2 regions of the Streptomyces sp. NPDC056061 genome follow, and region 1 is predicted to be linked to the other one. Evidence: riboswitches for the same ligand, from Rfam matches in the RefSeq annotation. Region 1 holds a riboswitch; the other holds the start of a gene.

Region 1 (5,943 bases):
CGTCGCGGTCGCCGACGATCCCGCCACCCCGGCCGTGACCGAGTGGGCGTCCTTCCGGGAGACGGGGCACGCGCACGCGTTCGGCCAGTGCCTGCTGAGTCAGCTGGACGAGAAGGCCCGTGAGGATCACCTGGACCGGCATCCTGTTCGCCCGCTGACCCCCTACTCGGTGAAGGACCGCGCGGAGTTCCTCGATCGGCTGCGCTCGCTGCGGCGGTTGGAACCCGTCATCGAGCGGCAGGAGTACGCCCTGGGCACGGTCTGTGCGGCCATCCCGATCACTGCGGGTTTCACCGTTGCCGCGATGGCGATTTCGGTCCCCCTGGAGCAGGAAGACAGGTTGCTCCCCGCAGTCGAACAACTACGTGGCGAAGTAGCCAACCTCTTGCGTTCGTTCGTGTTCTCTATCAGTATCTGAAAAATCACTCCTTGTGATCTGCTATCGCGTGCACCACGATGGCGTCAATAGGGCCACGGGGGATCATTCCTGGCCAGATTCATCTACTGCGGGGTTGAACGATGCGCGAGTCGGTTCAAGCTGAGGTCATGATGAGCTTCCTCGTCTCCGAGGAGCTCTCTTTCCGGATCCCGGTGGAGCTCCGGTACGAAGTGTGTGATCCGTATGCGATTCGGATGACCTTCCATCTGCCTGGTGACGCCCCCGTCACCTGGGCATTCGGTCGCGAGTTGTTGCTCGACGGCCTCAACAGTCCCAGTGGTGACGGCGATGTGCACATCGGGCCGACCGAGCCCGAGGGGCTTTCCGACGTGCACATTCGGCTCCAGGTGGGTGCCGATCGGGCGTTGTTCAGGGCGGGCACTGCGCCACTCGTGGCTTTTCTCGACCGTACCGACAAGCTCGTGCCACTTGGGCAGGAATGCACGCTGGGTGACTTCGAGGGCAGCCTGGAGGAGGCCCTCGGCCGGATCCTGGCCGAGGAGCAGAACGCCGGCTGAAGAACACGGTGCTGCCGACCGGTTCGCTGGTCGAACACGATGCCCGCCGAATGGGTGAATCGCTCTCCGTGAGGTCGCTCTCCGTAGGAGTCGCCCACACTTCCGGGGCCGTTCGACGTTCGGAAAACGTTCACGGTTTCGTCCTGCGGCGGCGGCCCTTCCCGGTCCGTACGGGTGCTGGAGCTCCGGCTTCCGCGCCGAGCCCTGTGCGGTCCGCGGAGACGACCAATGCGGCGAGTGCCGTCGTCACCGGCACCGAGGCGACCAGACCGATCGAGCCGACGAGCGTTCTCACGATCTCCTCCGCCACCAGCTCGCTGTTGGCCACCGTCCCCATATCGCTCCGGGCGATCGAGAACAGCAGGAGCAGCGGCAGCGCAGCGCCCGCGTAGGCGAGCACCAGCGTGTTGACGACCGAGGCGATGTGGTCGCGCCCGATCCTGATCGCCGCCCGGTAGAGCCCTCGCACCCCCAATGTCGGGTTCGCCCGGTGAAGTTCCCAGACCGCCGATGTCTGGGTGACCGTCACGTCGTCGAGCACCCCGAGTGAGCCGATGATGACGCCGGCCAGCAGCAGACCGCTCATGTCGATGTCCGGGTACAGGCCGTGGATCAGGCCCGTGCTGTCGTCGGTGTTGCCGGTGAGGCTCGCCCAGCCGATGAAGAGTGATCCGAGCAGCCCGATGAGCAGCAGCGAGATCAGCGTGCCGAGCACCGCGACCGAGGTGCGGGCGCTCGGGCCGTGGCACATGTAGAGCGCGATCAGCATGATCGCGCTGGCGCCGACCACCGCGACGAGCAGCGGATTCGAGCCCTGGAGTATGGCGGGAAGGATGAACAGGGTGAGTACGGCGAACGACACGGCGAGCGCGATCAGCGCCATCACGCCGCGCATTCGGCCCACCGCGACCACGACGAGTGCGAAGACCCCGGCCAGCAGCGTCATCGGGAACTTCCGGTTCACGTCGGTCACCGAATACTGGAGCTCGCGGGGCGCGTCCGGGGCATGGGCCACCACCACTCCCTGCCCGTCGCGCAGCTGAAGCGGTGCGTCGGGCTGGACGATTTCGATGAAGGTCCTGCCCTTGTCGGGGCCGGAAGCGACTTCGACGGTGGCCCTCGCGCATCTTCCGTTGCTGCTCGTGGGCGGAGGGGCGCTGCCGTCGGCCGGTTGCTGCCCCGCTGCCACGTCCGTGCAGTCGACCTTGTCGATTTTCACCACCTTGCCCTGTTGGGTCTGCCGGTCGAAACCGACACCGGTTCGCTCGTGCGACGGGGCGCCGCCCGGCCAGAGCGCCACCAGGCCCACGAGGACCGCGGTGGCGAACGGGACCAGTACGGCGGCGATGACCTTTCGGAGATGTTTGGAGACAGGCGCGGCGGGGCCATGGGTGTGTGCATGGTCGTGCTGATGGCCCGGCGGTTCGGGATCGAGGGAGAGGGACGTCACCGGCCGATCATCGCAAGAAGGGGAGGGCCCTCTGTTCATCCCGCCGGACGGGACGTTAGCGTGGTGGGACCTTTGCACACGCGGGAGCTCGGAGCACCGGGCTGAGAGGGCGCTGATTGTCCGTACGTCGGTACGGGACGGGCTGCGCCGACCGCCGAACCTGTTACCGGGTAATGCCGGCGTAGGGAGTAGGTCTCATGACCACATCGGACGCACGCACGCCTGCCTCGAACCAGAGCGACGAGGCCGGGAAGTCCATCGGCTGGCACAAGGGTTATGTCCGGGGATCACGCCCGGACCTCCACGTGCCGGTTCGTCAGGTGCACCTCACCAACGGCAAGGATGTGACGCTGTACGACACGTCGGGGCCGTACACCGATCCCACCGTCGAGACCGACGTCCGTCGCGGGCTCGCGCCGCTGCGGGAAAACTGGATCATCGCGCGCGGCGACACGGAGGAGTACCCGGGTCGCCCCGCCCGCCCCGAGGACGACGGGCTCAAGCACACCTCGCCGCGCGGAGGGCTGCGCAATCTCGACGCGGTCTTCCCCGGCCGTCCTCGGCTCCCGCGCCGCAGCCGGGACGGGCAGCCGGTGACCCAGCTCGCGTACGCCCGACGGGGCGAGATCACCCCGGAGATGGAATACGTGGCGATCCGGGAGAACGTCGACCCCGAAGTGGTGCGCGAGGAGATCGCCGCGGGGCGTGCCGTGCTTCCGGCCAACGTCAACCACCCCGAGATCGAACCGATGATCATCGGCAAGCGGTTCCTTGTGAAGGTCAATGCCAACATCGGCAACTCCGCGGTGACGTCCTCCATCGAGGAGGAGGTGGAGAAGATGACGTGGGCGACGCGTTGGGGCGCCGACACGGTCATGGACCTTTCCACCGGCCGCAACATTCACACCACCCGTGAGTGGGTTCTGCGCAACTCCCCTGTGCCGATCGGCACCGTTCCCCTCTACCAGGCCCTTGAAAAGGTCGACGGCAAGGCCGAGGAGCTGACCTGGGAGATCTACAAGGACACGGTCATCGAGCAGGCCGAGCAGGGGGTGGACTACATGACGGTCCACGCCGGCGTACGCCTGTCGTACGTGCCGCTGACCGCGCGCCGCAAGACCGGCATCGTCTCCCGCGGCGGCTCGATCATGGCGGCCTGGTGCCTGGCGCATCACAAGGAGTCGTTCCTCTACGAGCACTTCGAGGAGCTCTGCGAACTCCTCGCCGCGTACGACGTGACGTACTCGCTCGGCGACGGCCTGCGCCCCGGTTCGATCGCCGATGCCAACGACGAGGCGCAGTTCGCCGAGCTGCGCACGCTCGGTGAGCTGAACACGGTCGCCAAGCGGTTCGGTGTCCAGACCATGATCGAGGGCCCGGGCCACGTCCCGATGCATAAGATCAAGGAGAACATCGACCTCCAGCAGGAGATCTGCGAGGAGGCGCCGTTCTACACGCTGGGTCCGCTGACCACCGATGTCGCGCCGGCGTACGACCACATCACCTCGGGCATCGGCGCGGCGATGATCGCCTGGTGGGGTACGGCGATGCTCTGCTACGTCACGCCCAAGGAGCACCTCGGCCTGCCCAACCGGGACGACGTGAAGACCGGTGTGATCACGTACAAGATCGCGGCTCACGCGGCGGACCTGGCGAAGGGGCATCCGGGCGCCCAGGACTGGGACGACGCGCTCTCCGACGCCCGCTTCGAGTTCCGTTGGGAGGACCAGTTCAATCTGGCGCTCGACCCGGTCACCGCGCGGGAGTTCCACGACGAGACGCTGCCGGCCGAGCCGGCGAAGACGGCACATTTCTGTTCGATGTGCGGACCGAAGTTCTGTTCGATGAAGATCTCCCAGGACATCCGGCGCGAGCACGGGGGTTCGCAAGCGGAGATCGAGGCGGGCATGGCGGAGAAGTCGAGGGAGTTCGCCGCCGCGGGCAACCGGGTCTATCTGCCGATCGCGGACTGACCGCTCCGGAGCGTGGTGACGGGAGGCGGGGTCCCGGTACGACACGGGGCTTCGCCGCCCGTCGGCCTGCCGCCGCGGCACTGCCGTGTGACGGTTCGCGACGTGTTCGGCGCGATGCGGGAGCGTACCGTCGGAGCCCGGAGCCCGGAGCCCGGAGCCCGGAGCCCGGAGCCCGGAGCTCCCGGAGCTTGGGGCCCGGAGCTTGGGGCTTGGGGCGCAATGCCCGGAACGAAAATCGGGTGATCGGGGCGAACGTGTGTCTGTAGGTTTCGCGCGTGAGCGATATGTGGGCATTGATGAACGAAGCGGAACGGCGGCCGTGTTGGCGAGGACGGGACATCGCCTTCGTCCCCGTCGAGACCGATGACGCCGAGCTGTGGCAGGAGTGGCGATGCGAACCGGTGGCCGCTCATGCGACGGGGTACTGGCCGCGATCGCTCGCCGCGCTGCGCGAGCGCATCGAGCGCGACCAGGAGAACCAGGACGTCGACAACTTCCTCGTCGTGCGTGCCGACGGCACCCCCGTCGGTCATGCTGCCCTGACCGAACAGGACCTCGCCGACGGTACCGCCGACGTCGAATTGGTGTTGTCCGCGCGGCACCGCGGCCGGGGGTACGGTACGGACGCGCTGGACGCGTTGACGGACCTGGCGTTCGGCGAGCTTCCCCTGCACCGCCTTCAGGCCGTCACCCACACCGACAACGCCGCCGCGCTCGCCGTCCTCGCCAAGTCGGGGTTCGTCCAGGAGGGCGTACGGCGTTCGGCATGCCTGCACCGGGGACGCCGCCACGATGTCGCGGTGCTCGCGCTGCTCAGGCCCGAGTGGGAAGAGCTGGGGCGGCCGCGGGCCTGGGAGCTGTGACCGGGCTCGGGCACGGAACCCGGCTCCGCTCGGTGCGGTTCCGGGGCCGCGGGACGGTGACAAAAGCGGAGAGGGTCATTCCACTTCGTGCTCGGGGCCGCCGAATTCCGGGCCGGTGAAGTCCGGGCTGGTGAAGGTCGGGCGAGGCCCGGCGGCCGCGCCCTCGTCGGGGCCGGAGAAGTCTGGTCGGCTGTAGCCGACCTTCGGGATGCGGTTCGGCGAGGGCTGCGGCGTCCGGGCGGCGCGGCCGGCCTCGGGGTCGTCGAGCGCGTCGCGCAGGAACGGCAGGATGCCGCGTTCGAGCAGGGCGTGCCGCCATGCCTCCCGGGCACGGGCCACGTCCTCCGGCAGTTCCACCTCGTCGCGTGAGGCGGGGTCCGACGCGGAACCGTTCCGCAGCGCGGTGACGAGCAGTCCGACGGCGGCGACCAGGATGGCCGCGGCCATGACCGCCGCGAAGAACCAGCCCGCGGTGACCATGGTCGAGGCGAAGGCCGGTGGCGGGCTGAGCAGCTTCAACAGGTAGCCGACCAGCAGAAAGATGAATGCCGCCGTGCCGGCGAGGACGGGGGCGAGGACGGTGATGACCGCGCCTATGCCGGCGCCGGACTGGTCCGGGTTCGGGCCGGGCCCCGGGCTCGCCTCCTCGCCCTCCCCGCCGGCCGGCCCGCGCAGCTCCTCGCGGACCCGTACGTAGTGG
Region 2 (5,943 bases), on a different contig from region 1:
CTGCCGAAGAGCGTGCGCAGTTCGACCACCAGCCGTTCGCGCAGACCGCGGTCGAGCTGCCCCAGCGGCTCGTCGAGCATCAGCAGCTTGGGACTCGGGGCCAGGGCCCGCGCGAGCGCGACCCGCTGCTGCTCCCCGCCGGACAGCGCGGCGACGGCCCGCCGTTCGGCGCCGGGCAGGCCCACCAGGTCCAGGAGCTCGCCGACCCTGCGCTCCCGGTCGCGGCGCGGCACCCCGCGCATCCGCAGGCCGAAGGCGACATTGGCGCCGACGTCCCGGGTCGGGAACAGCTGGTGGTCCTGGAACATCAGCCCCAGCCCGCGCCGGTGCACCGGCACTCCGGCCTGGTCCGCCCCGTCCAGCAGCACCCGGCCGCCGTCCGGCACCTGCAACCCGGCGACGACCCTCAGCAGAGTCGACTTGCCGCTGCCGCTCGGCCCCAGCACGCACACGATCTCGTGCTCGGCGACCTCCAGGTCCACCGCGTCGAGCGCGTTGCGCTCGCCGAAGCGGACGGTCGCCGATTCCAGTGTCAGCATCTCCAGAACTCCCCGGACATCTCTAGAACTCCCCGGACCGGTCCGTGCGGATGCGTTCGAGCAGCAGCAACGAGACGGCGCAGACCACCATCAGAATGGTGCTGAGGGCCATCGCCTGGCCGTAGTTGAGCTCCCCGGCCCGGCCCAGCAGCCGGGCGACGGCCACCGGCAGCGTCGGCCGGTCGGGCCGCGCGATGAACACCGTCGCGCCGAACTCGCCCAGCGACACCGCGAACGCGAATCCGGCCGCGACCAGCAGGGCCCGTCGTACCAGTGGCAGATCGACCTCCCGCCACACCCGCAGCGGCGACGCCCCCAGCACCGCCGCCGCCTCCCTGAGCCTGCCGTCCACCGCACGCAGCACCGGCAGCATGGTCCGCACGACGAACGGCACACCGACGAGCGCCTGGGCCAGCGGCACCAGGATCCAGGAGGTCCGCAGGTCCAGCGGCGGCTTGTCCAGGGTGATCAGGAAGCCGAAGCCGACGGTGACCGCGGACACCCCGAGCGGCAACATCAGCAGCGCGTCGAAGCCGCGGACGAACCGACCCGCGCGCCGGGCCAGCGCCGCGGCGGCCAGCCCGCCGACGACCAGCGCGATCACGGTCGCCACCAGGGCGTACCGCACGGAGTTCCCGATCGCTTCGAGCGGCGCGACCAGGAAGGTGCCGCCCCCCGCGTCCACGGACCCCAACGCGCGGTAGAAGTCGAGGCCGTGACCGCCCGCCGTGTCCAGCGAGCGTTCGACCAGCACCCCGAGCGGCAGCAGGATCAGCACCAGCACGATCAGCAACACCGAGCCGAGCAGCGCCCACTGCCCGGCACCGCGCGGCCTGCGGGAGGTCTGCGCCGGGTCGACCAGTTTCAGCGCGGTCTCCCTGCGCCGCACGGTCCAGGCGTGCACGGCGAGGATCGCGCCGACCGCGGCGAACTGCACAAGGGTCAGCACGGCGGCCGTGGGGAGGGCGAGCAGCTGGGCGGTCTGCCGGTAGATCTCCACCTCCAGCGTGGCGTAGCCCGGACCACCGAGGATCTGCACGACGCCGAAGGAGGTGAAGGTGAAGAGGAAGACCATCAGCGCGGCGGCGGCGACGGCGGGGGCCAGGGCCGGCAGGGTGACGCGCCGCCAGGCGGCGAACCGTCCGGCACCCAGCACCCGCGCCGCCTCCTCCTGCCGGGGGTCGAGCTGCGCCCACAGTCCGCCGACGGTCCGCACCACCACCGCGTAGTTGAAGAAGACATGCGCGAGCAGAATCGCCCAGACGGTGGTGTCGAGGCGCACGCCCCACAGCTCGTCGAGGAAGCCGCCGCGCCCCAACAGCGCGAGGAACGCCGTCCCGACGACCACGGTCGGCAGGACGAACGGCACCGTGACGACCGCCCGCAGCAGTTGTTTGCCGGGGAAGCCGAAGCGCGCGAAGACATAGGCGCCGGGCAGCGCGATCAGCAGGGTCAGCGCGGTGGAGGTGAGAGCCTGCCAGGTGGTGAACCACAGGACGTCGCGGATCTCCGGTCGGCCCAGCACCTCGCCGATCCTGTCGAACTGCCAGACGCCGTCCGTCTTCAGCCCCCGCCCGACGATCGCGACGACGGGATAGGCGAAGAACAGCGAGAAGAACGCGACGGGCACGGCCATCAGGCCGAGCCGCACCGCACTCCCCCGCCACACACCCGGCCCGCGCACCCGTCGGACGGTGCCGGGCCGCGCACTCGGCCCGGCACCGTCCGGGCCCCGCCCGTCGGCACCGCTCCCGGCGGCCCGCGCTCCCCCGGCGTTCGTTCCCCCGGCGCTCGTTGCCCGCGCGGGGGACTTCGCTACTTCACCGCGAGCGAGGACCACGACTGGACCCACTGCTCACGGTTCTTGGCGATCAGGTCCGGGGCGACCGTCTTCGGCTCGTCGACCGTCGCGCCGAACTTCGTGAAGAGCTCGGGCAGCTTCGCGCCCTCGACGACCGGGTTGACGAACATGTTCAGCGGCAGGTCCTCCTGAAACGTCCTGCCGATCAGGAAATCCAGCAGGGCCTTGCCGCCCTCCTCGTTCTTCGCCCCGTTCAGCAGGCCCGCGAACTCGATCTGCCGGAAGCACGTCCCGGTGGCGACCCCGGTCGGTGCCTCGGCCGGCTGCGGCTTCGCGTACAGCACCTCGACGGGCGGGCTGGAGGCGTACGAGACGACGAGGGGCCGGTCGGCCTTGGCCTTCCTGCCGCCGGCCGAGCCGGAGAACTCCTCGTTGTACGCCTGCTCCCAGCCGTCCACGACCTTGACGCCGTTGTCGCTCAGCTTCTTCCAGTAGTCCTGGTAGCCCTTCTCGCCGTAGGCGGCGACGGTACCGAGGAGGAAGCCGAGACCGGGCGAGGAGGTCGCCGCGTTCTCGGTGACCAGCAGGTTCTTGTACGCGGGCTTCGCCAGGTCGTCGAAGGTCCGCGGCGGGGCGAGCTTCTTGTCGGCGAAGTACTTCTTGTCGTAGTTGACGCAGATGTCGCCGGTGTCGATGGGGGTGACCCGGTGCTCGGCGTCCAGCCGGGTGCCGGCTGCGACGGCGTCGAGCCCCTTCGCCTCGTACGGTGTGAACAGCCCGCTGTCGAGGGCGCGGGAGAGCAGGGTGTTGTCGACGCCGAAGAAGACGTCGCCGCGCGGCGAGCCCTTGGTCAGGATCTCCTGGTTGAGCGCGACACCCGCGTCGCCGCTCTTCAGCACCTTGACGGTGTAGCCGGTCCGTGCGGTGAATTCCTTCAGCACCGTCTCGGAGACGTTGAAGGAGTCGTGGCTGACGAGAGTCACCGTCTTCGCGCCCGACTTCTTCGTGCCCGTGTCCTTCGCACCGCCGGAACCGGAGGACGACGTGTCGGAGCCGCATCCGGCGAGTGCCGTGACGCCGAGCGCGGCGGCGACGGCCGTGACCGCGAGCTGCGTGGTCCTGCGCGTGGTGTTCATCGTGAATTCCTCCTGGATTTTGGCCAGGAAGAGACGCGGCCCCACCCGCGGGACGCGGGCAGGGCGCAACAGCATGAGTTGATGACCGAACTTCCTACCCGGAATGACCCGGGCGAGGTTCAGAGGGTCTGCGGCCGGCCTGTCCCCGGTACCGCACTCTCAGCGCTGTGGCGCTCCCCTGTCGGAATATGAAGTTGATTGCCGGCCCAGGCTACACGGGCGGTCCAGCCGGGCCGCCGCGGCCTCCGTCGCCCCGAGCGGCCCGGTTCCGCCCCGGCTCCGGTCCCGGTGGCACCGGCCGAATCCGGTCCGGCGGCACCGGCCCGGCCCCGGTCTCAGCGCTCGGCCGCCGCCAACTGCCCGCAGGCCCCGTCGATCTCCTGGCCCCGGGTGTCCCGCACGGTCACGGGCACCCCGTGCGCGGCGATCGCCTCGACGAACGCCTTCTCGTCCTCGGGCCGGGAGGCGGTCCACTTGGAGCCGGGCGTCGGGTTCAGCGGGATCAGGTTGACGTGCACCCGCTTGCCCTTGAGCAGCCGGCCGAGCAGGTCACCGCGCCATGCCTGGTCGTTGATGTCCCGGATCAGCGCGTACTCGATGGAGACGCGGCGGCCCGACTTCTCCGCGTACTCCCAGGCGGCGTCCAGCACCTCGCGCACCTTCCACCGCGTGTTCACCGGGACGAGCGTGTCGCGCAGCTCGTCGTCCGGGGCGTGCAGCGAAACGGCGAGACGGCACTTGAAGCCCTCGTCGGCGAAACGGAGCATCGCGGGCACCAGTCCCACCGTGGATACGGTGATGCCGCGCTGCGAGAGCCCCAGCCCGTCCGGCTCCGGGTCGGTCAGCCGGCGGATCGCGCCGACCACCCGGTTGTAGTTGGCCAGCGGCTCGCCCATGCCCATGAAGACGATGTTGGAGAGCCGCGCCGGGCCGCCGGGAACCTCCCCGTCGCGCAGCGCCCGCATGCCGTCCACGATCTGGTGGACGATCTCCGCCGTCGACAGATTGCGGTCGAGACCGGCCTGCCCCGTGGCGCAGAACGGGCAGTTCATCCCGCACCCCGCCTGTGACGAGATGCACATCGTCACCCGCTCCGGGTAGCGCATCAGGACCGATTCGACGAGCGTCCCGTCGTGCAGCTTCCACAGCGTCTTGCGCGTGGTGTCGTCGTCGCAGCTGATGTGCCGCACCACCGACATCAGCTCCGGGAACATCGCCTCGGCGAGCTTGTCCCGCGAGCCGGCGGGGATGTTGGTCCATTCCGCCGGGTCGTGCGCATAGCGCGCGAAGTAGTGCTGCGAGAGCTGCTGGGCGCGGAACGGCTTCTCGCCGATCGCGGCAACGGCCTCCTTGCGCTCGGCGGGCGTGAGGTCGGCGAGGTGCCGCGGCGGCTTCTTGGCTCCGCGGGGCGCGACGAAAGTGAGTTCTCCGGGCTTAGGCATGGTCCATCCAGTGTCGCAGACACGCCGTGGTCCTCCGGGCCGTCGCCCAGCTCAGGCCAGGCGACGGCTACGCGGAGCCGGTCGTCATTGGTCGTCACCGGTTGTCACTGGCGACCCTTCGACGGCCCACAGACGGCCCGGCGTCATGGCTCTACCGCAGGTAAAAGCCCCAGGTGGGGAACCGCGCGCCCGCAAGGCGTGCCACCATCGGTGCGCTTCCCAGCAGCTCTTACCGCTTCTTGCGGATGCTGCGCTTCTTCGCCTTGGCTTCTTTCTCCTTGCGCTGCGCGACCCCATAGGCGGACCAGGGCCCCTGATGCTTCGCGCAACGAGAGGTGCCTACTACTGCAAGATTTCGGCACGCCGTACCGGCATTGGTTCGAGCGCCGCACTTGGACTGTGATGCCATTGCCTGCCCTCCATGAATCTACGAGTTCTGGACCAGGGGCAGGCTTCCACTGAGTGCTGCGCCGGAGGAGGCGTATCCGCGGGGCACGGAAGCACGCTCGGGATCACCCGCGCCGCCCCTCCGACAGGCAGGCGGGGGTTGGTGTGCCAAGCTGTAATGACCACCCTAGGGAAGTGAGGAGTAATGGCGGAAAACGCCAGGGACATCGCCGACGTACTGCGTAAACGCATTCGCTCCGGCGATCTGGCTCCCGGCGTGCGACTGCCCGGCGAGCCCGCCCTAGTGAAGTCGTACGGAGTAGCCAAGGAGACAGCACGTCGGGCCCTGATGCTGCTGGTCAGCGAAGGGCTCGCAGTGCGCCGCAAGGGAAGCGGCACGTACGTCCGGGAGTTTCAGCCGATCCGTCGGGTCGCGAACCGTCGACTCGCGCAGGAAGGTTGGGGATCGGGACGATCGATCTGGAGTTCCGACGTGGGCGAGCGCCCCATGCAGGTCACGGACCTTCGTGTATACGAGGCCCCGGCCCCGGCTGACGTGGCGCGCGTCCTGGGCTTGGCCGACGAAACTCCCGTCATCGTGCGAGACCGCTTGTTCACGGTGGAGGGCGAGCCGGTAC

The links. Region 1 has a riboswitch for thiamine pyrophosphate ahead of thiC (phosphomethylpyrimidine synthase ThiC). Riboswitches for the same ligand answer to the same signal wherever they lie in the genome.
Region 2: it holds a riboswitch for thiamine pyrophosphate, as region 1 does, so the genes downstream of both, ACFC79_RS28835 (thiamine ABC transporter substrate binding subunit) here and thiC (phosphomethylpyrimidine synthase ThiC) in region 1, are expected to answer to the same signal.

Annotation. Positions count from the first base shown of each region.
Region 1 covers NZ_JBHJWQ010000003.1:240,361-246,303, forward strand. Annotated here, with positions in the region: gene ACFC79_RS07130 (IclR family transcriptional regulator) at 1-418, shown strand, start outside; gene ACFC79_RS07135 (SsgA family sporulation/cell division regulator) at 520-957, shown strand; gene ACFC79_RS07140 (YibE/F family protein) at 1,088-2,446, opposite strand; TPP riboswitch at 2,478-2,612, shown strand; gene thiC (phosphomethylpyrimidine synthase ThiC) at 2,605-4,380, shown strand; gene ACFC79_RS07150 (GNAT family N-acetyltransferase) at 4,665-5,243, shown strand; gene ACFC79_RS07155 (hypothetical protein) at 5,319-5,943, opposite strand, start outside.
Region 2 covers NZ_JBHJWQ010000025.1:92,558-98,500, forward strand. Annotated here, with positions in the region: gene ACFC79_RS28825 (ABC transporter ATP-binding protein) at 1-539, opposite strand, end outside; gene ACFC79_RS28830 (ABC transporter permease) at 562-2,175, opposite strand; gene ACFC79_RS28835 (thiamine ABC transporter substrate binding subunit) at 2,355-3,476, opposite strand; TPP riboswitch at 3,550-3,666, opposite strand; gene rlmN (23S rRNA (adenine(2503)-C(2))-methyltransferase RlmN) at 3,812-4,918, opposite strand; gene ACFC79_RS28845 (GntR family transcriptional regulator) at 5,511-5,943, shown strand, end outside.